DNA from 3 places in the Streptomyces sp. NPDC058691 genome. Region 2 is predicted to be linked to each of the others. Evidence: riboswitches for the same ligand, from Rfam matches in the RefSeq annotation. Region 2 holds a riboswitch; each other region holds the start of a gene.
The links. Region 2 has a riboswitch for thiamine pyrophosphate ahead of ACFWVC_RS18665 (thiamine ABC transporter substrate binding subunit). Riboswitches for the same ligand answer to the same signal wherever they lie in the genome.
Positions count from the first base shown of each region.

Region 1: linked by a shared signal. The riboswitch ahead of thiO (glycine oxidase ThiO) and the one ahead of ACFWVC_RS18665 (thiamine ABC transporter substrate binding subunit) in region 2 are both predicted to bind thiamine pyrophosphate.
Region 3: linked by a shared signal. The riboswitch ahead of thiC (phosphomethylpyrimidine synthase ThiC) and the one ahead of ACFWVC_RS18665 (thiamine ABC transporter substrate binding subunit) in region 2 are both predicted to bind thiamine pyrophosphate.

Region 1 covers NZ_JBHXSO010000045.1:18,839-28,529, reverse strand. Annotated here, with positions in the region: gene ACFWVC_RS27800 (class II 3-deoxy-7-phosphoheptulonate synthase) at 1-70, shown strand, start outside; gene ACFWVC_RS27795 (bacterioferritin-associated ferredoxin) at 237-521, shown strand; gene bfr (bacterioferritin) at 530-1,009, opposite strand; gene ACFWVC_RS27785 (sulfite oxidase-like oxidoreductase) at 1,189-1,803, shown strand; gene ACFWVC_RS27780 (DUF4396 domain-containing protein) at 1,820-2,317, opposite strand; gene ACFWVC_RS27775 (deoxyribonuclease IV) at 2,412-3,308, opposite strand; gene pknB (Stk1 family PASTA domain-containing Ser/Thr kinase) at 3,296-5,209, opposite strand; gene ACFWVC_RS27765 (thiazole synthase) at 5,367-6,167, opposite strand; gene thiS (sulfur carrier protein ThiS) at 6,173-6,373, opposite strand; gene thiO (glycine oxidase ThiO) at 6,379-7,536, opposite strand; TPP riboswitch at 7,542-7,654, opposite strand; gene ACFWVC_RS27750 (NAD(P)/FAD-dependent oxidoreductase) at 7,739-8,950, shown strand; gene ACFWVC_RS27745 (Rv2175c family DNA-binding protein) at 9,058-9,423, shown strand; gene thiE (thiamine phosphate synthase) at 9,488-9,691, shown strand, end outside.
Region 2 covers NZ_JBHXSO010000024.1:32,527-42,217, reverse strand. Annotated here, with positions in the region: gene ACFWVC_RS18705 (DUF1348 family protein) at 1-403, shown strand, start outside; gene ACFWVC_RS18700 (hypothetical protein) at 484-1,224, shown strand; gene ACFWVC_RS18695 (DUF6233 domain-containing protein) at 1,301-1,624, shown strand; gene ACFWVC_RS18690 (hypothetical protein) at 1,632-2,102, opposite strand; gene ACFWVC_RS18685 (APC family permease) at 2,254-3,519, opposite strand; gene ACFWVC_RS18680 (alpha-hydroxy-acid oxidizing protein) at 3,728-4,246, shown strand; gene ACFWVC_RS18675 (hypothetical protein) at 5,270-5,998, opposite strand; gene rlmN (23S rRNA (adenine(2503)-C(2))-methyltransferase RlmN) at 6,272-7,378, shown strand; TPP riboswitch at 7,438-7,542, shown strand; gene ACFWVC_RS18665 (thiamine ABC transporter substrate binding subunit) at 7,534-8,631, shown strand; gene ACFWVC_RS18660 (ABC transporter permease) at 8,691-9,691, shown strand, end outside.
Region 3 covers NZ_JBHXSO010000022.1:70,730-80,420, forward strand. Annotated here, with positions in the region: gene ACFWVC_RS17710 (cytochrome ubiquinol oxidase subunit I) at 1-883, opposite strand, end outside; gene hisC (histidinol-phosphate transaminase) at 1,048-2,121, opposite strand; gene ACFWVC_RS17720 (LacI family DNA-binding transcriptional regulator) at 2,459-3,559, shown strand; gene ACFWVC_RS17725 (metallophosphoesterase) at 3,792-4,796, shown strand; gene ACFWVC_RS17730 (hypothetical protein) at 4,955-5,809, shown strand; gene thiC (phosphomethylpyrimidine synthase ThiC) at 5,884-7,629, opposite strand; TPP riboswitch at 7,621-7,748, opposite strand; gene ACFWVC_RS17740 (YibE/F family protein) at 7,811-9,133, shown strand; gene ACFWVC_RS17745 (hypothetical protein) at 9,160-9,360, shown strand; gene ACFWVC_RS17750 (flotillin family protein) at 9,481-9,691, shown strand, end outside.

The sequences.
Region 1 (9,691 bases), on a different contig from region 2:
CCCGCGGCTCAACCGCAGCCAGTCGCTCGACCTGGCCTTCCTCGTGGCCGAGATGTACCGCGGGCAGTAACCCGGCAAGCCGGTAACCGAGTAACCCGGCAGCCCGCCGCCTGCGGGCGCACACGCGAAGGGGCGCGGATCACATCGATCCGCGCCCCTCGACGGTTTTCAGCCACTCAGCGGCCGGGTAAGGTTAGGTTAACCTCAGCCGGAACCGAGAAGCGGGGTGAAACCGCATGTACGTGTGCTCATGCTTCGGCATCACAGAAGAACAGGTCAAGCAGCATGCGGACGCCGGCCGCTGCACTCCGCGCCAGATAGCCTCCGCCTGCAAGGCGGGCACCGACTGCGGCTCCTGCGTGCGCCGTATCCAGGCGCTTCTCGGCCGCGGCGATACCTGGGCTGGCCGTGGCGTGACTGCCGCCGTGGCCTCCGTGCCGTCCCCCGCGCCGCGTCCCGCCGCCCTGCCGGCCACGCCGCCCGTGCCCGCGGTGGTGCCGGCCGCGGCGAGCGCCGCCTGACGGACGGTTCAGCTGTCCGGCTGCTCGATGACCTGGGCGAGGTACAGCGGCTCCCCGAGCTTCTCGATGAGTTCGAGCTGCGTGTCGAGGTAGTCGATGTGGTGCTCCTCGTCGGCGAGGATGTCCTCGAAGATGTTGGCCGAGGTGATGTCCCCCTTGGCCCGCATGATCTCGATGCCGCGCCGGAGCCGGTCGATCGCCTCCACCTCGACCTGGCGGTCGGCCTGGAACATCTCCGTGACGGTCTGTCCCACGCGCACATGGAAGAGCCGCTGGTAGTTGGGCAGGCCTTCCAGGAACAGGATGCGGTCCGTCAGCACCTCGGCGTGCTTCATCTCGTCGAACGACTCGTGCCGCGTGTACTTGGCGAGCTTCGTCCAGCCGAAGTTCTCCTGCATCTTGGCGTGCAGGAAGTACTGGTTGATGGCCGTGAGCTCGCCCGTCAGCTGCTCGTTCAGGAACTCGATGACCTCGGGATCGCCTTGCATGGCAAACCCGTCCTTTCCGGAGTAATCGACACGATGCGCGCATCCTCGCACCGGCGGCGGGGGTGATCCAGTAAGTCCACACTTACCCTCTTGATCCGGATCATTTGGATTGCCGGATATGCAGAGGCCTGCCCCATGGCTGGTCGGTAGCACTGCATCCGGTCTGTCACCATGGATGCATGGGTCAGTCGGAACGCCACGAAGGAGAGCTTCCTCCGGGGCAGCGGCTCCAGCGGGGCTGGCCGGTCACCCACTACGGTCCGGTGCCGAGGTTCAAGCCCGACCGCTGGGACTTCCAGGTCTTCGGCGCCACGGCCGACGGCGGCAAGCACTCCTGGAACCACGAGGAGTTCTCGGCGCTGCCGTACGCGACGGTCATGGCCGATTTCCACTGCGTCACCAAGTTCAGCATGCTGGGTGTCGAGTGGGGCGGCGTCACCGCCGCGGAGATGCTGCGGCTCGCGCCGCCCGCCCCCGGGGTCACGCATGTGATGGTGTGGGCCGAGTACGGCTTCAGCTCCAACCTGCGGCTGTCGGACTTCGCCGCCGGCACGTCCATATTCGCGACCCACCGCGGCGGTGAGCCGCTGACCGCCGAGCACGGCTTCCCGGCCCGGCTGGTCGTGCCCCACCTCTACGCCTGGAAGGGCCCCAAGTGGGTCAGGGGCGTGGAGTACATGACCGCCGACCGCCGCGGCTTCTGGGAGGAGCGCGGCTACCACAACGTCGGCGACCCCTGGTCCGAGCAGCGCTACTCGTACCAGGAGGAGCCCGGCGACGGCCCGGAGCTCTAGCGTCCCGCCCCGGTGCTCAGTGGTAGCCGTGGACGACCGCGTGTCCCTTGCCGCGGCCGAGCATCCACTTGTTGACGGGCGTGGTGACCAGGAACGCCACCACGAAGGACAGCGCGAGGCTGATCCAGAAGAGCGCGTCGGCGAGGGTCGCGTCCATGGCGCCCGGGAAGACGGCGATCGTCGCGTTGTCCGCGATCTCCATGAAGACGATCGAGACGGTGTCGGCGGCGAGCGCCACCCGCACGGCCGTACGGAAGTCCACTCCGGCCCGCAGCACCCCGCGCATCGTGAGCGAGTAGCCGAAGACGAAGGCCAGCACGATGGCGAGGATCATGGTCGGCACGTTGTGCCAGCCGAGCGCGGTGCCGACGGCCATGCCGAGGATCTCGCCGATGGCACAGCCCGTCAGGCAGTGCAGCGTCGCCCGCACGGCGTCGGGCCAGCCCGACGGGGCCGCGGGGTGGTGGTGCCCGGCTGGGGTCCGCGGCTCGTGTGCGTGATCGAGGTGCTGCATGGTGCATCTCCCTCATCTGCGCGTCCGATGGGCGGGAATCCCGCTCGCCCGTATCCAGCAAGATACCCCCACGGGGTATTCCCGAAAACGGGCGTCACGCGTCCCTGAGCGCCTGCAGCGTGGCCACGTCCCGCGTCATCCCCGTCTTGTCGGGGCCGTCCGGCGTCTCCACGATCAGCGGGACACCGGCGGCCGCGGGGTGGCGGAACAGCTCCGCGAAGGCCGCGGCGCCGATGTGGCCGGCGCCGATGTTCTCGTGACGGTCCTTGTGCGCGCCGACGACGTCCTTGGAGTCATTGGCGTGGATCAGCCGCAGCCGGCCCGGGCCGACCGTGGCGACCAGCTCGTCCAGCACCGCCTTCACGCCGCCGGCCGCCGCCAGGTCGTGCCCGGCGGCGAAGACATGGCAGGTGTCCAGGCAGACGCCGAGGCGCGGGTGGTGGTCGAGTGCGTCGAAGTACGGGCTCAGATCCTCGACCAGGGCGCACAGCGAGAAGCCCTGTCCCGCGGTGGGCTCCAGGAGCAGCCAGGGGTCGTCCTCGTGCGTGAGTTCGTCCAGCAGCGGCAGCATCCGCTCCCGCACCTGCGCCAGAGCCGTCTCCCGGCCGCGTCCGCCGGTCGCGGAACCGGTGTGCACGACGGTGCCCAGTGCCCCGATGTCCCGGCCCCGGCGCAGCGAGTGCCGCAGGGAGTCCACCGAGTGGTCGACGGTCGCGGCGGTGTGCGAACCGAAGTTGATCAGGTAGGGGGCGTGCACATAGGCCGGGATCCCGTCCGCGGCGCAGCGCTCGCGGAACCGCTCGTCCTGCCGGGGGTCGCCCGCCGGGGTGGCCCAGCCGCGCGGGTTGGCGACGAAGACCTGCACGGCCTCCGCGCCCACCCGCGCGGCCGCCGCCAGGCCCGTGGCGGCCAGGCCCCCGGCGACCGGCACATGGGCGCCGACCGGATTGCGCACGACGGCGGGTGCACGGGAATCGCTCAGCGCACCCACAGTGTGATCGTGCTCCCCTTCGGTGCCTCGCCGCCGGCGGCGGGGGACTGGTTGCTGACCTCGCCCGTGAAGAAGAACTGGATCACTCGTACGTCGAACCCGGCGGCCTCCAGCTCCGCCCGGGCCGTGTCGACGTCCTTGCCCCCGACGTCCGGCACCTCGACCATCTGCTGGCCCTTGGACACGGTCAGCGTGACCGTGTCGCCTGCCGCGAGCTGCCGCCCCCCGTCCGGGCTCTGCGCGGCGATCCCGCCCTCGTCGGCCTGGTCGGAGAAGACCCGCTTCGGCGCGACCTTGACCCGCAGCCCGGCCTCCTGCAACTCCCTGCGGCCGTCCTCCAGCGACGCGCCGACGACGTCGGGCACGTCGACCGGAGCGCCCTTGCTGACCACGAGCGCCACCGCGGAGTCCGGCTTGCGGGTCGTCCCGCTGCCCGGATCGGTGGAGATCACGTCGCCCTGCGCGACCTCGTCGCTGAACTCCCGGGTCACCCGGCCCGCCGTCAGGCCGGCCGAGGTCAGGTCCTGCCGGGCGCGGCCGAGCGACTTGCCCGTCACATCCGGCACCTTCACCCGCGCCGGGCCCTTGGAGACGGTGATCGTGACCGTGCCGTCGTCGCGGATGCGCGTGCCCGGGCCCGGGTCGGTGCCGGTGACCCTGCCCTTGGGGGTGGCCGCGTCGAAGGCCTCGACGACCTCGACCTCGAGCCCGGCCGCGCGCAGCTTCTGCTCGGCGTCCGCCCGCGCCAGGTCCAGCACCGCGGGGGTCCTGGTGAACTGGCCGTCGTTGATGTACCAGACGCCCGCGCCGATGCCGGCGATCAGCAGCAGGGCGACCACCACGGCGATCATGCCCGGCCGGGCCCGCAGCCGGGAGCCCTCGGGGGCCGCGTGCCCGCGCCCGGGGGCGGGCCGCCGCCGCGTCGGCTCCGGCGGCATCTCCAGCCGTGTCGTGCGGTGCACCACGGCGGTCGCCTCCTCCGCCCCGGCCGCCCGCGGCGCGGCCGGCGGCTCGGGCGCGTGCGCCGTGGGCGGTACGGCGTCCAGCTGCGCCGGGCTCAGGGCGGCGCGCGTCGCGTGCAGCCGGGCCAGCAGCTCCACCGCGTCCGCGGGACGCCGCGCGGGCTCGCGGGCCGCCGCGCTCGCCACGAGGGCGTCCAGCCGCGGCGCGAGTGACGGCACGGTGGCCGAGGGCGCGGGGATGTCCTCGTTCAGGTGCTGGTAGATCACCTGCATCGGGGTGCCGCCCGCACGGGGCTTGCCGCCGGTGAGCATTTCGTAGAGGAGCACCCCGCACGCGTACACATCGCTGCGCGGGTCGGTCGTGCCGCTCTCGATCTGCTCCGGCGCCATGTACGACACGGTGCCCAGCACGACGCCGGTGGTCGAGGTCGTCGTGGTGTGCGCGCCCACGGCCCTGACCAGGCCGAAGTCCGCCACCTTCACCCGGCCGTCGTCGCCGATGAGGACGTTCTCCGGCTTCATGTCGCGGTGCACCAGGCCCGCGCGGTGCGCCGCGCCGAGGGCTGCCAGCACGGGTTCGAGGATGTCCAGCGCCGCCCGGGGCGGCAGCGCGCCCCTCTCGCGCAGCAGGTCGCGGAGCGTGCAGCCGGCGATGTACTCCATCGCGAGGTACACATACGTGCCGTCGGCGCCCTGGTCGTAGATCTGCACCACATTGGCGTGGTCCAGCCGCGCCACGGACTTCGCCTCACGGATGAAGCGCTCCACGAAGCCGTACTCGGTCGCCAGCGCCGGGTGCATCACCTTCAGCGCGAGCACACGGTCCAGGCGGGTGTCCAGTGCTCGGTAGACCGTCGCCATCCCGCCGACCGCGATCCGGGCCTCCACCCGGTAGCGGCCGTCGAGCGTGCGCCCGACCAGCGGGTCTTGAAGGGCCATATCCACAAAGGTGCAGTTTACGGTGTTCGCCTTACCCGCTTGGGCTAACGCGGCAACGTTGTGTCGCGGCCGTGCGGTACCGACATGAAACCGTGACGTGGGCCACCGGTCGCCTGCCGGACCGCCGCACGACACCCCGGCGGCGCCGCAGCACGGCTCAGCCGCCGAAGGCGGGCCGCTCCGGGTCGAAGGCCGCGACACCCTCGGCCGGCGAGGAGGCCAGCGCGTGCCGGCGCCGCGGGATGCGCCCGGCGCGGTGGGCGAGGCGGCCGGCCGCCACGGCATGGCGCATGGCTTCGGCCATGAGGACCGGCTCCCGGGCCCGGGTGACCGCGGAGGCGAGCATGACGGCGGCGCACCCCAGCTCCATCGCGAAGGCCGCGTCGGACGCCGTGCCCGCTCCCGCGTCGAGGATCACCGGCACGGAGGCCCGCTCCACGATCAGCTCGAAATTGTGCGGGTTGCGGATGCCGAGCCCGGAGCCGATGGGCGACCCCAGCGGCATGACCGCGGCGCAGCCGAGGTCCTCCAGCCGGCGGGCCAGCACCGGGTCGTCGTTGGTGTACGGCAGCACCGTGAAGCCGTCGTCGACCAGGGTCTCGGCCGCGTCCAGCAGCTCGACCGGATCGGGCAGCAGCGTGCGCTCGTCCGCGATCACCTCCAGCTTCACCCAGTCCGTGCCCAGCGCCTCCCGGGCCAGCCGGGCCGTGAGGACGGCCTCGCCGGCCGTCCGGCAGCCGGCGGTGTTGGGCAGGGCGCGGACGCCGTGGCGGGCCAGCACCGACAGCACGGAGCCCTTGACGGTGGGGTCGAGCCGCCGCATGGCGACCGTGGTGAGCTCGGTGCCGGAGGCGAGCAGCGCCTGTTCCAGGATCTCCAGGCTCGGCGCGCCGCCGGTCCCCATGATCAGGCGGGAGCCGAAGTCCGTTCCGGCGATGGTCAGCGGGTCGTCGGCCATGCGGGTCAGCCTCCCTGTACCGCGGTCAGGACCTCGACGCGGTCGCCGTCGCTCAGCGCGGTGGCGGGCCACTGCCCGCGCGGCACCACGGTCTCGTTGAGCGCGGCGGCGACACCGGAGGAGGCGGCGGTGAGCCCGGCGACCAGCCGGTCGAGGGTGAGGCCGGGCGTCACCTCGTGCGGCTCGCCGTTGACGGAGACGGTCATCGCGGTCATGCGTACTGCTCCTGAGGTGTGAATCGGCCGGGGGAGAAGGGGCGCGCCACCTCGGGCGGTTCCCCGCCCGTCAGCACCTCGGCCATCACGTCGCCGGTGAGCGGGGTGAGCAGCACGCCGTTGCGGTGGTGGCCGGTGGCCATGAGCAGGCCCTCCAGCGCGCTGCGGCCCAGCAGCGGCGCGTTGTCGGGGGAGCCGGGGCGCAGCCCCGCGACCGTCTCCACCAGCGGCAGTTCGGTGATGCCCGGCACCAGCTCGTGGGCGTCGCGCAGCAGCTCGTACACGCCGCCGGCCGTCACGGTGGTGTCCCAGCCCATCTCCTCGCTGGTGGCTCCGAGGACCAGTTCGCCGTTCTCGCGCGGCACGAGGTAGACATCGCCGCCGCGCACCACGGCCCGCACCGTGCGGGACAGGAAGGGCGCGTACGCCTCCGGCACCCGCAGCCGCAGGACCTGGCCCTTCACCGGGCGCACCGGAGGCAGCAGGCGCTCCGGCAGCCCGTCGAGCAGGCCGCTGCGGCTCCCCGCGGCCAGCACGGTCTGCCCCGCGGCCAGCACCGTTCCGTCGTCGAGGACGACCCCGCGCGCCCGGTCGCCGTCGACGTCCACCCCGGTCACCGTCGCGCGGCGGAACGCCACCCCGGACAGTTCGCAGGCCCGCAGCAGCGCCGCCACCAGCCGCCGCGGGTCGATCTGGTGGTCGCCGTCGACGCGCAGCCCGCCGCGCACGCCGGGCGCGAGCATCGGCTCCAGGCGGCGGCACTCGCGTCCGCTCAGCCACTCCGCCCGAAGGCCCAACGAGGTCTGGAACGCGTGCAGTTCGCGCAGCTGGGCGCGGTCGTCGGCGTCCAGGGCCACGGCGAGGGTGCCGCAGGTCCGGTAGCCGAGGTCCAGACCCGTGGTCTCCTCCAGCTCGGCCGCGAACGCCGGATAGCGGCGGGCCGAGGCGAGATTGAGGTCGAGCAGGGCCTGCTCGCCGTACTGCACCTCGGTGACGGGGGCCAGCATCCCGGCCGCCACCCAGGCGGCGCCGCCGCCCGGATCGGGATCGGCGACCACCGTGCGCAGCCCGCGCTGGGCCGCCCTCCAGGCGGTGACCAGTCCGATGATCCCGCCACCGATGACGACGGTGTCGGACACGTCATGACGCTGCATGGATGTCATGGATGGACCGCTCCTCCCTTCGCCGGCATGACCCGGATCAGGTTCGTACGGTCGGCGGCCGGCCAGCCGCCCTCTCAGCCCGGTGCGCCGGGCTCCCGCGAGTACTTCGGCTGCCACCTTAGTACGCACCACTGAGGGCGAGTAGGGCGCCGGTGCCCCCGGGTACGCGTGGCGCGGCGCTACGGTGATCAGCGTGACCAGCAGCAGCGAGCAGCGAGCCGTCGTCGTCGGGGCCGGGATGGCCGGGGTGCAGACCGCCGTGTCCCTGCGCGAGCAGGGGTGGGGCGGCACGATCACGCTGCTCGGCGCGGAGCGGCATCCGCCGTACGACCGTCCACCGCTGTCCAAGGGCGTCCTCTTCGGCGCCGACGAGGGCCCCGGTGCCCTGCTGGACGTGGACTTCGGCGGCATCGGTGTCGAGCTGCTGCTCGGCCGGAACGCGAGCGCGCTGCGCCCGGCCGAGCGCCAACTGCTCACCGACGCGGGCCCGGTGGGGTACGACAAGCTCGTCCTGGCCAGCGGCGCCGAACCGGTGACACTGCCCGGCAGCGCGGGTGTGCCCGGCGTGCACGTGCTGCGCACCCTGGACGACGCCGCGCGGCTGCGGCCCGTGCTGGAGGCGCAAAGCACCGTCGTCGTGGTGGGCGCGGGCTGGATCGGCGCCGAGTTCGCCACCGCCGCCCGGCACGCGGGCTGCGCGGTGACCGTCGTCGAGGCCGCCGACCGGCCCCTGGCGGGCGTGCTGCCGGAGCGGATCGCCGAGCGGATGCGCGGCTGGTACGCGGAGGCGGACGTCGAACTGCGCACGGGCGCCACCGTCGCCGCGGTCGAGCCGGGTGTGGTGCGGCTGGCCGACGGCAGTGCGATCGCCGCGGAGGCCGTCGTCGTCGGCATCGGCGCCCGGCCCGCGACGGGCTGGCTGGCCGGCTCCGGCGTCGAGCTGGGCCCGGACCTGGCGGTCCTCGCCGACGACCGGCTGCGTACCTCTGTGCCCGACGTGTACGCCGTCGGGGACTGCGCCTCCTTCCCCTCCGCCCGGTACGGGCAGCGGCTGCTGATCCACCACTGGGACAACGCGATCCAGGGACCGCGCACCGCGGCCGCCAACATCCTGGGCGGGGACGAGGTCTACGACCCCGTCCCCTACTTCTGGTCCGAGCAGTTCGGGCGCTTCGTCCAGTACGCGGGGCACCACGTCGACTCCGACGAGATGCTGCTGCGGGGCGACCCGGACGGCCCCGCCTGGTCCGTGCTCTGGCTGCGCGACGGTGTGCTCGTCGCGCTGTTCGCCGTGGGCCGTCCGCGCGACCTGGCCCAGGCCCGCAAGCTGATCGCCCGGGAGGCCCGCGTCGACCGGAACCTGGTGGCCGATCCCGCCGTGCAGCTCCGGACCGCCGTCGTCTGAGGCGCATGGCGGCAGGTGCGTTCCGGACCGCCTTCCGGAACGCCCCCCATGCCCCTGGTGGACGCCACGAGTACCGCGGTAGGGGTCCGGGATGGCACGCTTGTCCTGTGACCGAGATCGACGCAAAGATTGAAGCCCTCGTACCCTCCTGGCTGAACGTCCCCGACATCGCCGAGCACCTCGAAGTGGAGGTGACCCGGGTCCGCCAGCTGATCAAGGAAGGGCAGCTCATCGCGGTGCGCCGCGGGGAGAACAGGGTGCTCATGGTCCCCGCCGACTTCGTCGGCGACGGGAAGATCGTCAAAGGCCTCGCCGGCACGCTCAACCTGCTCAAGGACGACGGGTTCAGCGACGAGGAAGCCCTGGAATGGCTGTTCACCCCGGACGAGAGCCTGCCCGGCACTCCGGTGCAGGCGCTGCGCGAGAACCGCGGGACCGAGGTGAAGCGCCGGGCCCAGGCGCTGGCCGTCTGAGCCCTCCGACCGCCGCAACCACCGCGGGCGCCGCCCGTACCGCACCCGAGGGGGACCCCACCGCATGAGCATCCGCGCGCGGCTCGCCGACGCCCGTCTCTACCTGTGCACCGACGCCCGCCGGCGCCAGGGCGGCATCGAGGAGTTCGCCGCGTTCGCGGACGCCGTGCTGGCCTCCGGGGTCGACATCGTGCAACTGCGCGACAAGGGCATCGAGGCCCGCGAGGAGCTGGAGTACCTCGCGGTCCTCGGTGACGCGTGCCGGCGG
Region 2 (9,691 bases):
CGAGGACTCCTGGAACTCGCGCGACCCCGCGAAGGTGGCGCTCGGGTATTCGCCGGACAGCCGCTGGCGCAATCGTGCGGAGTTCGTCAACGGGCGGGACGAGATCGTCGCGTTCCTCACCCGGAAGTGGAACCGGGAGCTGGACTACCGCCTGATCAAGGAATTGTGGGCCTTCGACGGCAACCGCATCGCCGTCCGCTTCGCCTACGAGTCCCACGACGACTCCGGCAACTGGTACCGCTCCTACGGCAACGAGAACTGGGAGTTCGACGACCAGGGGCTGAACCGCGTCCGCCACGCGTGCATCAACGATCTGCGCATCGAGGAGTCGGACCGGGCCTACCACTGGCCGCCCGGACGCCGCCCCGACGATCACCCCAGCCTGTCCGACCTGGGGTTCTGAGCCTCGCGGGATTCCGGCGACGCGGAAGCGTCTTGTCCGTGGCATGTCCGGCGCCGGTACCCGTGCCCTACCATCGGGCGGTGATCGATCCGGAGGGGCGGCAGGGCGGCACCGTGGAGACGTTCGACCTGGAATACCGCATGCGCAGGAAGGTCCCGCGGCGGTGGCTGGTGACGGTGTCCCTCGCGTTCCTGCCCCTGGTCATCGACTTGACGAGACCATCGGCCACCAGATGGCCGTGGTATCTGACGGTTTCCCTCGTCGCCTTCGTCCTTCTCGTGCTGATCCGCACAGTGCTCTACTTCGCACGGGGGTACACCAGGGTCGGTCATGGCGGGATCGCCACCCGCGGGGCGCTTCGGGACCGTCTCCACGCCTGGAGCGACCTCCACGACATCCGCGTCGAGGAGAACGAGAACGCCGGCCGGCGTTCGGCGCCCAAGTGGTGGATGTACGTGTACCGCACGGACGGCCGGCGCTTCGCCCTGCCGCATGTCACCGACTGGCAGGTGGACGACGCCGCGGGCGAGTTGGCCGCTATCCGTGCCCTGGGCGAGGGTTATCGCGGCATCCCCTGGACGGCCGACCCGCGGGTGGAGGCCCGCATCGGGCACCGGGCCGCGCGGCGCAAGGCGTGGGAGCGGGGCGTGGTGGCCGGTCTGATCGCCTTCGGCTGCGTGTGCTCCTTCGTCGTCGTGCGGCTGGTCGCCGGCGCGCGGCCGTCGCTGTGGCTCCTTGCGTGGGTCCCCCTGGGAACGCTGGCCGTCGTCACGGCACTGCTGCACTGGGCCTGCCGTCGGCGGGAGGCGCGGAGCGTCTGAGGCTGTCGTTCCCGAACGAGCCGCCGCAGTGGACCCGCGCTGGCCTGGTGTTCCCTGTGCGGCTAATATCGAACATATGTACGAACTGCCATCGGATCTGGAACGTCTGCGGGTGATCCGTCTGTACCTCCAGATACAGATCGACGCCGTGGACGCCAGGATCCGGAAGGCGGAGGCCGGCATCCGGCCCCAACGGCGTCCCGCGGCCGCCCGGGCCTGGCGCCTGCAGAGTGTTCCCGACCCCCAGGGCGGCCCCGGCCGTGGCGTAGTCCACCGTGACGACTGCCGCGTTCCCGGCGGCGGCCGGCTCAGCGCCAAGGAATTCGAGATCGCCCTCGGCATGCCCGACGTGTCCGCGTGCGCGATCTGCCGGCCGGACCGCCATGCCGCCAGGTCCTGACGGGGCATTACGCGGCCGGTACCTCCCGGGCCCGGCGCTCCGACGCGACGGCCGCGGCGCCGGCGCATACGACCGCGCCCAGGGCGAAGGCCGCGGCGGCCGGGTTGACGTAGTCCGGTACGGACGCGGCCGTGTAACTGCCGCCGTCCTTCGTTTCGCAGACGAAGCCGAGCGGCACGTATTCCACGCGGTAGTCCACGACGTGCAGCGCCCGCTCCCACGGGCCGGGTGATCTGCAGGGGCGCAGCGGTGCCGAATCGGTGCCGCCGTCCTCCGCCTCGATGACGGCTCCCGCGACGTGCAGCAGGCCCCAGGTGTACATAGCGACCGCGCAGGCGCCCAGCAGCGCCGCGCCGCACCGGAGCCGCACCTCGCGTCCGGCGCCGCGCACCCCGGACCGGCCGAGGGTGCCGAGTCCGTAGCCGGCCAGGGCGAGGACGGAGACGAGCCCGGCCGGGACGAGGAGTAGGGAGACCATCGGGCGAGTCCATCAGCGCGTGATCCGGACGGCTGTGACGGAGCCCACAGTTCCGGCAACAGGACTGTCACGGTGTGCGCGGTCGTGAACGAACGCCCCGTGAGGCTCGGTTGGACGGCACCCATGGACGCGGGGATCGCGGGCCGTTCCGTCAGGCGCGACGGGTCGCCATCTTGCGCAGGCCGTAGACAGCGGCGCCGGCGGCGATCACCGCGGCGCCCGACAGGACCGAGGCCAGGGGGAGCGTGAAGGCCAGGACGAGGCAGCCGGCCGTTCCCGCGATCGGCACGACGCGGACGGGGCGGCCCTCGGCAGGGGTGAGGGTCCAGGCGGAGGCGTTGGCGATGGCGTAGTAGGCCAGCACGCCGAAGGAGGAGAAGCCGATCGCGCCGCGCACGTCCGTGGTGGCTGCCAGGACGGCGACCACCGCGCCGACGGCCAACTCGGCGCGGTGCGGGACCTGGAAGCGGGGGTGGACGGCGGCGAGGGCGTGCGGGAGGTGCCGGTCGCGGGCCATCGCCAAAGTGGTGCGCGAGACGCCCAGGATCAGGGCGAGCAGCGATCCGAGCGCGGCCACCGCCGCGCCGGCCCGTACGACGGGCGCCAGGGCGGGCACTCCGGCAACCCGTACGGCGTCGACCAGAGGAGCGGTGGTGCGGGCGAGGCCGTCGGGGCCCAGGACGAGCAGGACGGAGACGGCGACAGCGGTGTAGACGACCAGGGTGATGCCGAGCGCCAGCGGGATCGCGCGCGGGATGGTCCGCCGCGGGTCGCGGACCTCCTCGCCGAGGGTGGCGATGCGTGCGTATCCGGCGAAGGCGAAGAACAGCAGCCCGGCCGCTTGGAGGACTCCGCCCAAGGAGGCGTCGGCGCCGACGTCGAGGCGGGCCGCGTCCGTGGTGCCCGAGGCGAGGCAGGCGGTGACCACCGCGGCGAGCACCGCCAGGACCACGGCGACGACCGCCCTGGTCAGCAGGGCGGACTTCTGCACCCCGGCGTAGTTCACCGCGGTGAGCGCGACCACCGCGGCGACTGCCACCGCGTGCGCTTGGCCCGGCCAGACGTAGGAGCCCACGGTCAGGGCCATCGCCGCGCAGGAGGCGGTCTTGCCGACGACGAAGCCCCAGCCGGCCAGGTAGCCCCAGAAGTCCCCGAGCCGCTCGCGTCCGTACACATAGGTGCCGCCCGACTGCGGATAGCGGGCCGCCAGCCTGGCCGAGGAGGTCGCGTTGCAGTACGCCACCACCGCCGCGAGGCCGAGGCCGAGCAGCAGCCCGGACCCGGCCACGGACGCGGCCGGGGCGAGAGCCGCGAAGATCCCGGCGCCGATCATCGATCCCAGCCCGATCATCACGGCGTCGGTCACGCCCAGGCGTCGCTTCAGCTCCGCGGTGCCGGAGGTGGCCGACGTGCTCAACGCTCACTCCTCACTGCACCGGCTCCGAGGCCGGGCAGAAGTGGATGGTCATACCGTCGCACGATATCGGCACCGGGTGGACGGCCGACCACGAGCGCCCAGCGGCCCGCTCCCGGAGAAGCGGCCCCGGGCCCGGCGCACGCATGGGGTGTTCCAGGCGGTCCGGGTTCGCGGACGGCGGGCCCGACGGGCCGGCAGGCTCGCCTGGATGACGAAGAACAGAAGCCGGCCTCGGCTAGACGGGCAGCACGTCGAGCGAGGGTTCGTCGTAGGCCGCCGCACAACCTCCTACGTTCGCCCAGGCTCCGATGGAGCAGATCATCAAGCACACCGGAGCCACGCCGGGTTTCTTCCAGGAATCTCGACGCTTGAGCTCTTGCCCGGCATCGTGGCGCCAGCGGGCTCGACGCGCGGCGGCGTGCGGGATGCGACGCATGTCGTTATCGCGCTGGCGCGGGGTGCGACAGTCGTCGGTATCGGCAGGCCATACGCATACGCCCTGTCCTATGGCGGCGCCGAAAGTCTGACCCACTTCTTAGTCGTTTCTCTTGTACTTGGCGATCTGTGGATTCAAGGACATCGCCGGACTCAGGGACGCCGACTGCGAACGGGTCACGGATCCGCCACGCCGTCAGTAGCAGTTACAGGAGGACGCATAGTAGAGAAATACGGCCGTAACGGCGAAGCTCACCAAAGCTGCGGCGGCCAAGCGGCCACGCCGTCCTGACCTGGCCGGCCGGAACATCTCCCAGGCGCCGTAGCCCAGGAAGGCCAGGACGGTCACGCCCAGGCCCCCGGCGAGCAGAGGGCTGCGACCCCAACCCCAGACAAATGCGCCTGCTATGCCCGCAAGCAGAACACAAGCGGCTATCGAGAGCAGAACCTCCAGTACGGCCTCGCCGAAGAACTCTCCCACGGCTCTGCCGACCTTGCGGGCCGCGCCACCACGCCTCATCTGGTCAGCCAATTCCGCTCCCAACGCGCATGATCTCAATGACGGGCACTGACCTTATGTGAGGCGGTGCCGAGCGGTGGGTGCATCTCATGCCCGCGGCAGGAAAGGTGCCCCGTCACATATTGGCGGCAACAAGGTCGTCACAACGAGGAGTTGGAGGTGGCGGGCAACTCGGGGGACGCCGGCCGTGGTGGCCGGCTTGCTGGCGACGGCGTGTTTCGCCGCCGCCGGCGTTCGGGGACCGCGATGTGGTGCCTGAGGAAACCTCACGTGATCCCTTGCCGGTGCGGCCGGGGTCGACGGCACGTGGGTGCTGCACGCTCCGGACGCCAAGCTGCTCGGCCAGGGGCGCGTCGTGGTGCGCCGGAGCGGCGGAGCCGGCGGCTGGCTCTGCCCGCTGAGTTTGCTCTGACCTCGCCCCGCCCAGGCGTTGCGCACGGCTGGCAGCATGGCGCTCTTCAAGCGGGAGGACGACGGCCGGCGGGTCTGCCGGTCGCTGTGGAAGTGCAGCAACCGGCACGTCTGGTGGAAGTGGGCAGACCGGCCGGACGGGCCATGGGAGGTCTGCCCGTGGCCGAAGCTGTTCCGCTGACATCCAACGCTGACATCAACGGCCACGAACGGTCCCGGATCAGTTCGGCTGCTGGGGAACCCGACTCCGCCAGCGACCACGTAGTTCCCGCAGGTGCCCCCGGACCCCGATCGAACTTGTAAAGCGGAGGGTTACCTGCTGGTGGCCAGGCGGAGGGGGGAGCGCTGGCCGTAGGGGTAGAACCACGGGCTGCAGTCACCTTCTTACAGGTGGGAGATCGCGACGAGCGCGTCGGCGGCGTTCTTGCAGTGCGGGTGGCATGCCGCGAAGGACGCGATGCGGGGTCGTTGGGCGACCAGCCAGTCGGCGACGGTTCGCGGTTCGCCGTCGTACCACCACTGGAACTCGAAGTCCTCCCACAGGAGGTCCGTCCCCCAGCCGACAGCCAGTCGGACGAGACCGGCGTCCGCGGCGGGGCCGGAGAGCCCGGCGAGGTGGTCCAGCCACGGCTCCAGGCCACCCGTGGCGTTGGCGAGGCCTTCGACCAGGTCGCGGATGTCCGAGGGGGAGCGGCCGTCTGTGAGCGCGAGGGTGAGCAGCGCCCGGAACGCTTGCTCGACCGCGGCGCGCTCGGCGACCGGCCAGTCGACCAGTCGGGCCCCGTACCGGGCGAGACGGGCCAGTTCGCCGGACGGGTCCGTACCGCCTTCACGGCCCCAGTGACGCAAGATGCGCGGCATGAGGCGGCGCCACAGGATCGGGTACTGGTCCGCGTCCCAGTGATCGACGACCTCGCGCACCACATATTGGAGGACATCATCCGGCACGGCGGATGGATCACCGCCGAGGAGGCGGAAGTCCGATTCCGAGGCGCAATAAGTGCACCCCGCCACCGGTCGGTCGAATCCGGGAGGGGAAGCGAAGATCCGGTCCACCTTTGCGAGCGCGAGCCGCCACATCGAGTACGGGTCGGGGTCGGACTGATCGAGCATGAAGGCTACCTACCGGGGACTCCGCACCGTGGGTCGGGCGAAGAGCGCGACGTTACACCGGATCGTGTCCGGCGTGTACCCGCTTCTTGACGCAGACGGTGCCAAGATCCGCAAGGTCGGGGCGGCTTCCGTTCCCGAAACCGTGCATCGGCTGCTGGGCCGTCCCTGGGTCGTGAAAGGTTGCCCAAGGTCGACAGGGGACGCCCGAGGGTGACGGTTCCCTCACCCATGTGACCTGGGCGAGCCCAGTTGATCTGCGACACTGGATGAACCATGCCTGCACCCGGAGAACTCACTTTCGTCGCGCCGCGCGCCGCCAAGAAGCCGCCGCGGCACCTTGCCGACCTCACGCCCGACGAGCGGCGGGAGGTGGTCGCGGAGCTGGGGGAGAAGCCGTTCCGGGCCAAGCAGCTGTCGCAGCACTACTTCGCGCGGTACACCGACGACCCGGCCACGTGGACGGACATCCCGGCGGCGGCGCGCGGGAAGCTGGCGGAAGGGCTGCTGCCGGACCTGATGTCGGTCGTGCGGCACAGCAGCACGGACAACGACACGACGCGCAAGACGCTGTGGCGGCTGTTCGACGGGACGCTGGTCGAGTCGGTGCTCATGCGCTACCCGGACCGCGTGACGATGTGCATCAGCTCGCAGGCGGGCTGCGGCATGAACTGCCCGTTCTGCGCGACCGGGCAGGCCGGGCTGGACCGGAACCTGTCCACCGGCGAGATCGTGCACCAGATCGTGGCGGGCATGCGGGCGCTGCGCGACGGGGAGATCCCGGGCGGTCCCGCGCGGCTGTCGAACATCGTCTTCATGGGCATGGGCGAGCCGCTGGCGAACTACAAGCGGGTGGTGGGCGCCATCCGCCGGCTGACCGACCCCGAGCCGGACGGGCTGGGGCTGTCGCAGCGGGGCATCACCGTCTCGACGGTCGGCCTGGTGCCGGCGATGCTGCGCTTCGCGGACGAGGGCTTCAAGTGCCGTCTCGCGGTCTCGCTGCACGCGCCCGACGACGAACTGCGCGACACCCTGGTGCCGGTCAACACCCGCTGGAAGGTGCGCGAGGTGCTGGACGCCGCGTGGCACTACGCGGACGTTTCCGGGCGCCGCGTGTCGATCGAGTACGCGCTCATCAGGGACATCAACGACCAGGCGTGGCGCGCGGATCTGCTGGGCCGCTTGCTCAAGGGCAAGCGCGTGCACGTCAATCTCATCCCGCTCAACCCCACGCCGGGCTCGAAGTGGACCGCGTCGCGGCCCGAGGACGAGCGGGCGTTCGTCGCGGCGCTGGAGGCGCACGGCGTGCCGGTGACGGTGCGGGACACCCGGGGCCAGGAGATCGACGGGGCCTGCGGGCAGCTGGCGGCTTCCGAGCGCTGAGCGGCACTTGCTAGTGTGATGGTCGTTTGCGGCTCTTTGCCGTGAACGATCGACAAAAGAACATCCGACAGGGGAGCGCACACAGCGCTGAGAGTGCGGCACGGCCGCAGACCCTCGAACCTGATCCGGGTCATACCGGCGTAGGGAGTCACTTGATGAGCACCATCCGTCGGCGTGCCGCCGGCACCGCCCTCGTCGTCGCGCTCGGCGCGGCGTCCCTCGCGGCCTGTGGCGGAAGCGACGATTCCGCCGACGGCGGGAGCGGCGGCAAGGGCAGCGGTTCCAAGACCGTCACCCTCGTCAGCCACGATTCCTTCGCCGCCTCGAAGGCCGTCCTCAAGGACTTCACGCAGCAGACCGGCTACACGGTGAAGGTCCTGCGCGGCGGCGACGCGGGCGCGGCGGTCAACCAGGCCGTGCTCTCCAAGGGCAACCCGCAGGGCGACGTCTTCTTCGGCGTCGACAACACCCTGCTCTCCCGCGCCCTGGACAACGGTCTGTTCGCACCGTACGAGGCGAAGGACCTGGACAAGGTCCCCGCCGCCCTCCAGCTCGACGCCGCCGAGCACCGCGTCACGCCCATCGACTTCGGCGACGTCTGCGTCAACTACGACCGCGCCTGGTTCGCGGAGCACAAGCTGCCCGTCCCGCAGACCTTCGACGACCTGGTCAAGCCGGAGTACAAGGACCTGCTGGTCACGGAGAACGCCGCGACCTCCTCCCCGGGCCTGGCCTTCCTGCTGGCGACCACCGCGAAGTACGGCGACGGGGGCTGGCAGGACTACTGGACGAAGCTGAGGGCCAACGGCGTCCAGGTCGTCGACGGCTGGGAGCAGGCCTACTACGACAACTTCTCGGGCGCGGGCGGCGGCAAGGGCGACAAGCCGCTGGTCGTGTCGTACGCCTCCAGCCCGCCCGCCGAGGTGCTCGCGCTGAAGAAGCAGCCCGAGCAGGGCCCGACCGGCGTGGCGACGGCCACCTGCTTCCGGCAGATCGAGTTCGCCGGACTGCTGGACGGCGCGAAGAACACCGAGGGCGGCAAGGCGCTCATCGACTTCCTGCTGAGCCGCACCTTCCAGGAGGACATGCCGCTCAACATGTTCGTGAACCCCGTCAGGGACGACGCGAAGCTGCCCGAGGTCTTCACCAAGTACGCGCCCGTGATCAGCGGTTCCGCCACCGTCGAGCCGAAGAAGATCGCCGCGAACCGTGAGCAGTGGGTCAAGACGTGGTCCTCGCTCGTGCTGAAGTAACCGGAGCGGCCCGGCGGAGGACGGCCGCCCTGCGGCCGCACGCCGTGCGGCTCGGCCTGTTGGCCGTGCCGGCCGTCTTCTTCGCGGTGTTCTTCGGCTACCCGGTCGCCGCCATCGTCACCCGCGGGCTCCGCGAGGGCGGGCGGTGGCGGCTGGGCCGGTTCGCGGACGTGCTGGGCGACCCCGACATCCTGCATGTGCTGTGGTTCACCTGCTGGCAGGCGGCCGCCTCGACCGCGCTCACCCTGGCGATCGCCCTGCCGGGGGCCTATGTGTTCGCGCGCTTCGACTTCCCCGGGCGGCATCTGCTGCGGGCGGTCGTGACCGTGCCCTTCGTGCTGCCGACGGTGGTCGTCGGCTCGGCGTTCCTCGCGCTGCTGGGGCGGGGCGGGCTGCTGGACGAGCTGTGGGGGGTGCGCCTGGACACCACGGTGTGGGCGATCCTGCTGGCGCACGTCTTCTTCAACTACGCCGTGGTCGTACGGACCGTGGGCGGCCTGTGGTCGCAGCTCGACCCGCGGCAGGAGGAGGCCGCGCGGGTCCTGGGCGCCGGGCGGTTCGCCGCCTGGCGGCGCGTGACGCTGCCCGCGCTCGGGCCCGCCGTGGCCGCGGCCGCCGTCATGGTGTTCCTCTTCACCTTCACGTCCTTCGGGGTCGTGCAGATCCTCGGCGGGCCCACCTTCTCCACCCTGGAGGTGGAGATCTACCGCGAGACCGCCCAGTTGCTGGACCTGCCGACGGCCGCCGTGCTGACGATCGTCCAGTTCGCCGCCGTCGCCGGCATCCTGGCCGTGCACGCCCGGACCGTACGGCGGCGCGAGAGCGCGCTGCGGCTGGTCGACCCGGCGGGAACGGCGCGCCGGCCGCGCGGCGCGGGCGAGTGGGGGCTGCTGGCCGGGACGCTCGGGGTGGCCGCGCTGCTGATCCTGGTGCCGCTCGGCGTGCTGGTCGAACGGTCGCTGGACGGGCCCGAGGGCTACGGCCTGGACTTCTACCGCGCGCTCGGCTCGGCGGGCGCGGGCGGCGGCACCTTCGTGGTGGCGCCGGTGAGCGCGGTGTG
Region 3 (9,691 bases), on a different contig from region 2:
ACAGCAGGCCGGGGACCTCGACGGCCACGGTGTTGTGGCCCTTCTCCACGTCCCCGTAGGCGAAGATCGAGAAGGGGGCGGGCGCCTCGCCGTCCCACAGGGCCTCGGCGGCGGCCATCTTCATCGGCTGCTGCTTGAACATGACCTTGCCGAGCAGGTCGCCGCTGACGGCGGTGAGCAGTCCGGCCACCACCGCGGTGACCAGGGCCAGTCGCAGCGAGGTCTTCATGACGGCGACGTGCTTCCTGCGGGCCAAGTGGTAGGCCGCGATGCCCATCATGAAGGCGGCGCCGGTGAGGAAGGCGGCGGTGAGGGTGTGGAAGACCACGACGAGGGTGGTGTTCTGGGTCAGCACCGCCCAGATGTCGGTGAGTTCGGCGCGCCCGGTGGCCTTGTTGTAGCGGTAGCCGACCGGGTGCTGCATCCAGGAGTTGGCCGCCAGGATGAAGTACGCCGACAGGATCGTGCCGAGGGAGACCATCCATATGCAGGCCAGGTGGATCCTGCGGGGCAGCTTGTCCCAGCCGAAGATCCACAGGCCGATGAAGGTCGACTCGAAGAAGAAGGCGATGAGCGCCTCGAAGGCCAGCGGGGCGCCGAAGACGTCGCCGACGAAGCGGGAGTAGTCCGACCAGTTCATGCCGAACTGGAACTCCTGGACGATGCCGGTCACCACGCCCATGGCGATGTTGATCAGGAAGAGCTTGCCCCAGAACTTGGTGGCCCGGAGGTAGGTGTCCTTGCCCGTGCGGACCCAGGCCGTCTGCAGGCCGGCGGTCAGGGCCGCGAGGGAGATCGTCAGGGGGACGAAGAGGTAGTGGTAGACGGTGGTGATGCCGAATTGCCAACGGGCGACGGCAACGGAGTCGAGTGCCAGCTCCACGCCACGCCTCCTTATCCTGGTGCGCTTGTGAAAGTGAACGCATTCACAAGCTCAGTATGACGTACATACTTTCGCCCCCTCACACCGGGGGGTGGGAGGGGGCGAAAGGGGTCGAAGCACCAGATCAGAGCCGCCGTGGCAGCCGCCGGAAGCGCGCTACGGCACTACAGCTCCTTGCGGAAGGCCTCGGCCGTGCGCAGCAGCACGTCGTTGGCACCGGTCTCGCCGATCGTGATCCGCACGCCCTCACCGGCGAACGGGCGCACGCTGACCCCCGCGCTCTCGCACCGCGCGGCGAAGTCCGTCGTGTGCTCCCCCAGCCGCAGCCAGACGAAGTTGGCCTGCGTCACCGGGACCGTCCAGCCCTGTGCGGTCAGCGCCTCGTACACCCGGACCCGCTCCGCGACCAGCGCGTCCACCCGGTCCAGCAGCGCCTCCTCGGCGCGCAGCGAGGCCACCGCCGCGTCCTGGGCGAGCTGGCTGACGCCGAAGGGGACGGCGGTCTTGCGCAGCGCGGCCGCCACCGGCTCGTGCGCGATCGCGAAACCGACGCGCAGGCCGGCCAGGCCGTACGCCTTGGAGAAGGTGCGCAGCACGGCGACATTGGGCCGGTCCCGGTAGACCTCGACGCCGTCGGGCACCTCGGGGTCGCGGATGAACTCCTTGTACGCCTCGTCCAGGACGACCAGCACGTCGGAGGGGACGCGGTCGAGGAAGCGCTCCAGCGCGGCACGGCGGACCACGGTGCCGGTGGGGTTGTTGGGGTTGCAGACGAAGACCAGCCGGGTGCGTTCGCTGATCGCGTCCGCCATCGCGTCCAGGTCGTGCGTCTCCTCGGCGTCCAGCGGGACGGGCACCGCGGACGCGCCGCTGATCCGCGTGATGATCGGATAGGCCTCGAAGGACCGCCAGGCGTAGACGACCTCGTCGCCGGGGCCCGAGGTGGCCTGCAGCAACTGCTGGGCCACGCCGACCGATCCGGTGCCGGTCGCGATGTGCTCCACGGGAACGGCGAAACGGTCCGCCAGCTCGGCCTGGAGCGCGGTGCAGGCCATGTCGGGATAGCGGTTGAAGCTCCCCGCGGCGGCCGTGACCGCCTCGAGGACACCGGGCAGCGGCGGGTAGGGATTCTCGTTGGAGGACAGCTTGTAAGCCGTCACGCCGTCCTCCACCGCCGGGGGTCGACCCGGCTTGTAGGTGGGGATACCGTCCAGTTCGCGGCGCAGTCGGGGGTTCATGCCCACACCATACGAGCGGCCCCCCGCTCTGGGGAGGCCCCTGATGTGCGCGAGTACCAGGGGGCGCCCGGCCGCGGTGGTGTGCTGGGCGGAGCGATGCGCGCCGGTGGCGCACGCGGTGGCGCGCATCCCTCGTAGGAGTGAGTTGATGCCGCTCCGGACCAGGGACCATTGCCCCCGCGATCCCGGCGGCCGGTCTCGTAACCAGCGGTCGAAACCCCATGCGACCTGCGCATTCAAGGCCCCGTCCCGGATCGCGGAACGCAGAAACGTCTCTGTCAATCCGCCACGCGGACCCCCCGCGAACGGACCACCCGAGCCCTACTATCACCACGCCATGACAGCAGCAGGGAACCACCAGGCGAACCGGCCCGTCGGACGCCGGCTGGAGCGGGCGGGCATCAGGGACGTGGCCGCCGCGGCCGGTGTCTCGATCACCACTGTCTCCGACGCGCTCAACGGCAAGGGCCGGCTGCCCGACGCCACCCGCGCACATGTCCGTGAGGTCGCCGACCGGCTGGGCTACCGCCCCTCGGCCGCCGCCCGCACGCTGCGCACCGGCCGGTCGGGGCTCATCGGGCTGACCGTGACCACCTACGGGGAAGAACCTTTCACCTTCACCGAGTTCGCCTACTTCGCCGAGATGGCCAGGGCCGCCACCTCCGCCGCGCTCGCCCGCGGATACGCCCTGGTCATCCTGCCCGCCTCGTCCCGCCACGACGTGTGGAGCAACGTGGCGCTCGACGGCACCGTCGTGATCGACCCCTCCGACCACGACCCGATGGTCACCGAACTCGTCCGGCAGGGCATCCCCGTGGTCAGCGACGGCCGCCCGGCCGGCAGCCTGCCCGTCCAGGCCTGGGTCGACAACGACCACGAGGCCGCCGTGCTCGGCATCCTGGAACATCTGGCCGAGGCCGGCGCCCGCCGGATCGGCCTGCTCACCGGCACCAGCACGGACACCTACACCCGGCTGTCCACCAGCGCCTACCTGAGCTGGTGCGAGCGGATCGGGCAGGAACCGGTGGTCGAGTCCTACCCGGCCCACGACCCCTGCGCCGGGGCCGTCGCCGCCGACCGCCTCCTCGCCCGCCCCGACCGGCCCGACGCGGTCTACGGCCTCTTCGACCCCAACGGCACCGACCTGCTGGCCGCCGCCCGGCGCTACGGGCTGCGCGTCCCGGAGGACCTGCTGCTGGTGTGCTGCAGCGAGAGCATGGTCTACGCGACCACCGAGCCGCCCATCACCACCCTCTCCCTGAAACCGGGGCGTATCGGCACCGCCGTGGTCCAGCTGCTCATCGACGCCATCGAGGGCGTGGACGGCGGCCGCCCGGTCCAGCAGGTCATGCCGACCGACCTCATCGTCCGCACCTCCTCCCAGCGACGCTCCCCCCGCACCACGGTGAACCCGCCGCGTGGACCCTCCGGGGGCTGAGCGGTACGTGCTCCGTGCCGGCCGGGCGGCCGGGGGACGGCGGCGGAACCGGAAACCCATGCGGAGCCGTATCCTCCGGGGGCGCGAGGGGCCCGCCCCGGGGGGATTTGTCCCGACCAGATGAAATCGCTATCACCAGGTGTGTCACGCCACGACATCGTCATTCCTATGATGGGCGGATGGCGGCGCGACGGTGGAGGGTTCGATGACTCAGGGGGCAGGTCAGGGACCCATGCTCGGCACGGGGTTCGGCGGGCATCCGCAGGGGGCGGAGGCCGCGGCCCAGAGCGCGCCACCGGCGCCTCCCGGCCCCCAGTCCGGCTACGAGCCCACACTCGTCGAAGAGATCCCGCTGCCCGAGGAGTACACGCCCACCCAGCGCGACCTCCCGGTCATCAGCGCCTCCGACGAACCGCCGCTCGGCCCGCTCTACGTCGTCGGCGACGTCCACGGCTACCTCGGCGAGCTCTGCGACGCCCTCTACGCGGTCGGGCTGATCGATGCCGAAGGCCACTGGGCGGCCGGCAACGCCCGCCTGTGGTTCCTCGGCGACTTCACCGACCGCGGCCCGGACGGCGTCGGCGTCATCGACCTGGTCATGCAGCTGTCCGCCGAGGCCGCCGCGGCCGGCGGCTACACCCGCGCCCTCATGGGCAACCACGAGCTGCTGCTCTACGGCGCCCACCGCTTCGGCGACACACCGGTGAACTCCGCCGGCGGCACCGCCACCTTCCTGGCCGCCTGGCGCCTCAACGGCGGCCAGACCAGCGACATGGAGCGGCTCCAGGACCACCACATCGCCTGGATGTCCCGGCTGGACGCGGCCACCCTCGCCGACGGCCACCTCCTGCTGCACTCCGACACCACCGCCTACCTGGAGTACGGCGAGACCATCGACGCCATGAACGACGCCGTCACCGGCATCCTCCAGCGCGGCGACGCCGACGAGTGCTGGGAGCTGTTCCGCAAGTTCACCCGGCGCTTCGCCTTCCGCGGCGAGGACGGGGCGCAGGCGGCGCGGGAACTGCTCGACACCTACGGCGGCCGGCGCGTCGTGCACGGCCACAGCCCCATCCCGTACCTGCTCGGCGAGGCCGGCGGCGAGCACACCGCGGACTCCCCCGACCGGACGACCGTCATCGAGGGACCGCACGTCTACGCAGACGACCTCGCGGTCGCGATGGACGGCGGGGTGACCATGGACGGCAAACTCCTGGTCGCACGCCTGCCGTTGTAGCCCCCGAAACCCCCATTTTCCGGAAACACTCTGTCACCCCGTCACCTCCGCGCTCTACCATCGGGGTATCCGTAGGCAGCTTCTCCTCCGCTTCCGCCCAGCCGGTCCGGAACTCCAGCGCGGACTTCGGGGCGGCACCGGAGACGGAGCATCGGGGGATGCACATGAACAGCGCTCCACATCTGCTCACCGAGGACCGCCCGGAGTTCGAGCGCGCCCTCGACACGGCTCTGCACTCGGAGAGCACCCGGGCCGCCCTCGCGGACGCCCGGAACCCGCTCAACACCGAGCAGTTGCGCACCATGGCGCTCAGCGCCACCGCGACCATTTCCGCCTGCGCGGCGCCGGAGTACGAGAGTTACGTCAAAGCCCGCGAGGCGCTGTCCGAGCAACGCCGCGAACGGCGGGTCGCCGCCGTCTCCGGCATCGGCTACGCGGCCGCCGCACCGGGCGTCGCCGACGGCTCGGGGGCCGGGCTGTTCGCGATCGTCGCCGTCCTCACACCCGTGCTCGCCGGCACCGCCGCCATGATCTTCCTGGTACTGGGCTACGCCCTGGCGCTCGGCCATCCCGAGCCGGACATCGCCCCTCCCCTGCGCCAGGCCGGCTGGCTCTTCGCGGCGGTCGCCGCCTGCGGGATCGTCGTCGGCATGATCGGCCTGCTCCTCACGGCCCTGCGCAACGACCCCACCGCCGAGAGCGACCACCCGCCCGACGAACCGCCCGAGGTCGCCGCGGCACGCGAGATCTGGCGCCGGGCCCTGCTGGAACGCGGCCTCCAGCCCTTCCTGGAGGCCGCCCTGGCCAAGACCGCCGGCTCCGCCCAGCCCCCACCGGACCGCCGGGGCGACGACAACCACCGCATGCCGCGCCTGGGTTACTCCCGCCCCGACTTCAGCAGCCCCGGCCCCGAGTCCTCCCCGGAACCCGGGCACCGGTTCACCAGCCCCGACTTCTCCAGCCCCGACTTCTCCAGTCCGGACTACGGCGGCCCCGACCACGCCCCCAACTGAAGGTGGCGGACGGCCCCCGCTCCCGCGTCGCCGCGGGAGCGGGGCCGTGTCGTTCCGCCGCGTGCGGGGTGGGCTCAGTCCGCCAGCGGCAGGTACACGCGGTTGCCCGCGGCGGCGAACTCCTCGGACTTCTCCGCCATGCCGGCCTCGATCTCCTCGGCCGTGGCGCCGTGCTGCCGCCGGATGTCCTGGGAGATCTTCATCGAGCAGAACTTCGGGCCGCACATGGAGCAGAAGTGCGCGGTCTTCGCCGGTTCGGCCGGCAGCGTCTCGTCGTGGAAGGCCCGTGCCGTGTCCGCGTCGAGGGCCAGGTTGAACTGGTCCTCCCAGCGGAACTCGAAGCGGGCGTCGGACAGGGCGTCGTCCCAGTCCTGCGCGCCGGGGTGGCCCTTGGCGAGGTCGGCGGCATGGGCGGCGATCTTGTAGGTGATCACGCCGGTCTTGACGTCGTCGCGGTCGGGCAGGCCCAGGTGCTCCTTGGGGGTGACGTAGCAGAGCATGGCCGTGCCCCACCAGGCGATCATCGCGGCGCCGATGCCGGAGGTGATGTGGTCGTAGGCGGGTGCGATGTCGGTGGTCAGCGGGCCGAGAGTGTAGAACGGCGCCTCCTCGCAGATCTCCTGCTGAAGTCTCACGTTGTCGGCGATCTTGTGCATCGGCACATGCCCCGGCCCCTCGATCATCGTCTGCACACCGTGCCGCTTGGCGACGCTGTTGAGCTCGCCGAGCGTGCGCAGTTCCGCGAACTGCGCCTCGTCGTTGGCGTCCGCGATGGAGCCGGGGCGCAGCCCGTCACCGAGGGAGTACGTGACGTCATAGGCGGCGAGGATCTCGCAGAGCTCGTCGAAGTGCTCGTAGAGGAAGCTCTCCTTGTGGTGGGCGAGGCACCAGGCCGCCATGATCGAGCCGCCGCGGGAGACGATGCCGGTCTTGCGGCGGGCGGTGAGCGGGACGTACCGCAGCAGGACTCCCGCGTGCACGGTCATGTAGTCGACGCCCTGCTCGGCCTGCTCGACGACCGTGTCCTTGTAGATCTCCCAGGTCAGCTCCTCGGCCTTGCCGTCGACCTTCTCCAGGGCCTGGTAGAGGGGGACGGTGCCGATGGGGACGGGGGAGTTGCGCAGCACCCACTCACGGGTGGTGTGGATGTTGCGGCCGGTGGACAGGTCCATGACCGTGTCGGCGCCCCAGCGGGTGGCCCAGGTCATCTTCTCCACCTCCTCCTCGATGGAGGAGGTGACGGCAGAGTTGCCGATGTTGGCGTTGACCTTCACCAGGAACCGCTTGCCGATGATCATCGGCTCGGTCTCCGGGTGGTTGACGTTCGCCGGCAGCACCGCGCGGCCCGCCGCGATCTCCTCGCGGACGACCTCGGGCGGGACGTTCTCGCGGATCGCGGCGAACTCCATCTCCGGGGTGATCTCGCCGCGCCGGGCGTACGCGAGCTGGGTGACCGCCTGCCCGCCCTGTCCGCGCCGGGGCGGGCGCGGACGGCCGGGGAAGACGGCGTCCAGGTTGCGCAGCCCGCCGCGGGGGAAGGTGTGCCTGACGCCGTCGTCCTCGGGGCGGACGGGGCGGCCCGGGTACTCCTGCGTGTCGCCGCGGGCGGCGATCCAGTTCTCCCGCAACGGCGGGAGGCCGCGGCGGACGTCGGTGGTGACGTTCGGGTCGGTGTACGGACCGGAGGTGTCGTACAGCGTCACGTCCCGGCCGTCGGTGAGGTGCACCCGGCGGACGGGGACCTCGATGTCCGGGCGGGACCCCGTCACATAGGCCTTGTGCGGGCCGATTTCGCGCGCGCCTGCATTCTGCATGGTCATGAAACCCACTCCCTACGCCGGCATTACCCGGTAACAGGTTCAGCGGTCGGCGCAGCTGGTGGCCTTCGGCCGGTCAGCGCCCTCTCAGCCCGGTGCTCCGAGCTCCCGCGGTGTGCAAAGCGGGCACAACGCTAGCGGGTCTTCTCCAGCGCGCACCAGCGGGCCTTGGCATGATCGGCGGGTGGACTCACCTCATGCGCACCCTCAGCCCCACGGCCACAGCCATGGCCACGGCCACGGCCACGGTCCCGTGCCGCCGGTCTCCCGGCATCTGCGGAAGGTCATCGCCGCGGTGCTGATCCCGTTCATCGCCGCGGTGGTGGTCGGCCTGGTGGTGCTCTGGCCCAACGGAGTGCCGGCCCACAAGCGCACGGGCGTCGGGTTCGACCAGCAGACGCAGTCGGGCCGGGTGGTGCGGGTCGAGAACGTCAACTGCGCGGACGTCAACGCCGTGCCGAACAGCCCCGCCCAGCCCAGCGCGGCACCGTCCGGCGGGCCGTCCCCCACCCCGTCGGCCCCGCCGTCGATCTGCGAGCGGGCGACCATCGAGGTCACCTCCGGCAAGGACACCGGCCGCACCTTCACCGAGATCGTGCAGCCGACCCAGACCCGGCACTACACACAGGGGCAGAAGGTCCTCCTCTCCTACGCGCCCGCCGCGCCCAAGGAGTTGCAGTACTCGGTCGCCGACGTGGACCGGTCGCTGCCGTTGTGGCTGCTGGCCGGGCTCTTCGCCGCCGCGGTGGTCCTGGTCGGGCGGCTGCGCGGGATCCTGGCACTGGTGGCGCTGATCATCAGCTTCGCGGTGCTGACGCTGTTCATCCTCCCGGCGATCCTGCACGGCAGCGATCCGCTGCTGGTGGCGGTCGTCGGCGGCAGCGCCATCATGCTGATCGCGCTCTACATGTGCCACGGCCTCAACGCCCGTACCTCGGTGGCCGTCCTCGGCACGCTCTGCTCACTGCTGCTGATCGCGCTGCTGGGCTCGGTGTTCATCGACTGGGCGGTGCTCAGCGGCAACACCTCGGACGAGACCGGGCTGATCCACGACCTCTATCCGGGCATCGAGATCCACGGCCTGCTGCTGGCGGGCATCGTCATCGGGTCGCTCGGTGTCCTGGACGATGTGACGGTCACCCAGACCTCGGCCGTGTGGGAGCTGCGGGACGCCGATCCGGGCGCCGGCCGGCGGAAGCTGTACCGGGCGGCGATGCGCATCGGCCGTGACCACATCGCCTCGGTGGTCAACACCCTGGTGCTGGCGTACGCGGGTGCCGCACTCCCGCTGCTGCTGCTCTTCTCCATCGCGCAGCGCGGCGTGCTGGCGGTGGCCGGCAGCGAGTTGGTCGCCGAGGAGATCGTGCGGACCCTGGTCGGCAGCATCGGGCTGGTGGTGGCCGTGCCGCTGACGACCGCGCTGGCCGCGCTGGTGGTGTCGGCGGACCGCTCCGGGGGGGACACTGTCCCCACGGGCGGCGGGCGGCGCCGGCGCCGCGCGCGGTGAAGCACCGAGGTACGGGGGTGGGCAGCGTGATCGGGCTTCAGGGGAGGGTGACCGGCACGGTGGGCCCGGGGCTGGTCGGCGAGGTGATCGTGCAGGTCCGCGGGGGTGCGGAGGCCTTCCTCGCGTACCCGGCCACCGAGGGGGAGCGCATCGGGAAGGGCACGGTCGTGGTGGTCGTCGAGTACCTGCCGCCGCGGACCGTGTACGTCGCGCCCGCGTACGGCTGACCGGGACGGGCGCGTTCGTATCAAGAACGCGACAAGGATGCGCCAGGATCTTCCCGTGCGTCTTGCGCAGGCGCACACTCCCGTACGCGGCCCCGATCGGGGCCAATCGTAAGGGGGCGTATGCCGATGGTGATCGGCGTCGCGGCGGGCGCGGTGCTCGTCGCTCTCATCATCCTGATCGTGCTGTTCCGGCTCATGTGGCGGGTCGCCGAGCCGAACGAGGCACTGGTCATATCGGGTTCCAAACACCGCACCGACGGCGTGGGGGAGGGCATGGGGTTCCGCGTCGTCACCGGTCGCGGGACGCTGGTGATGCCCGGTGTCCAGGTGG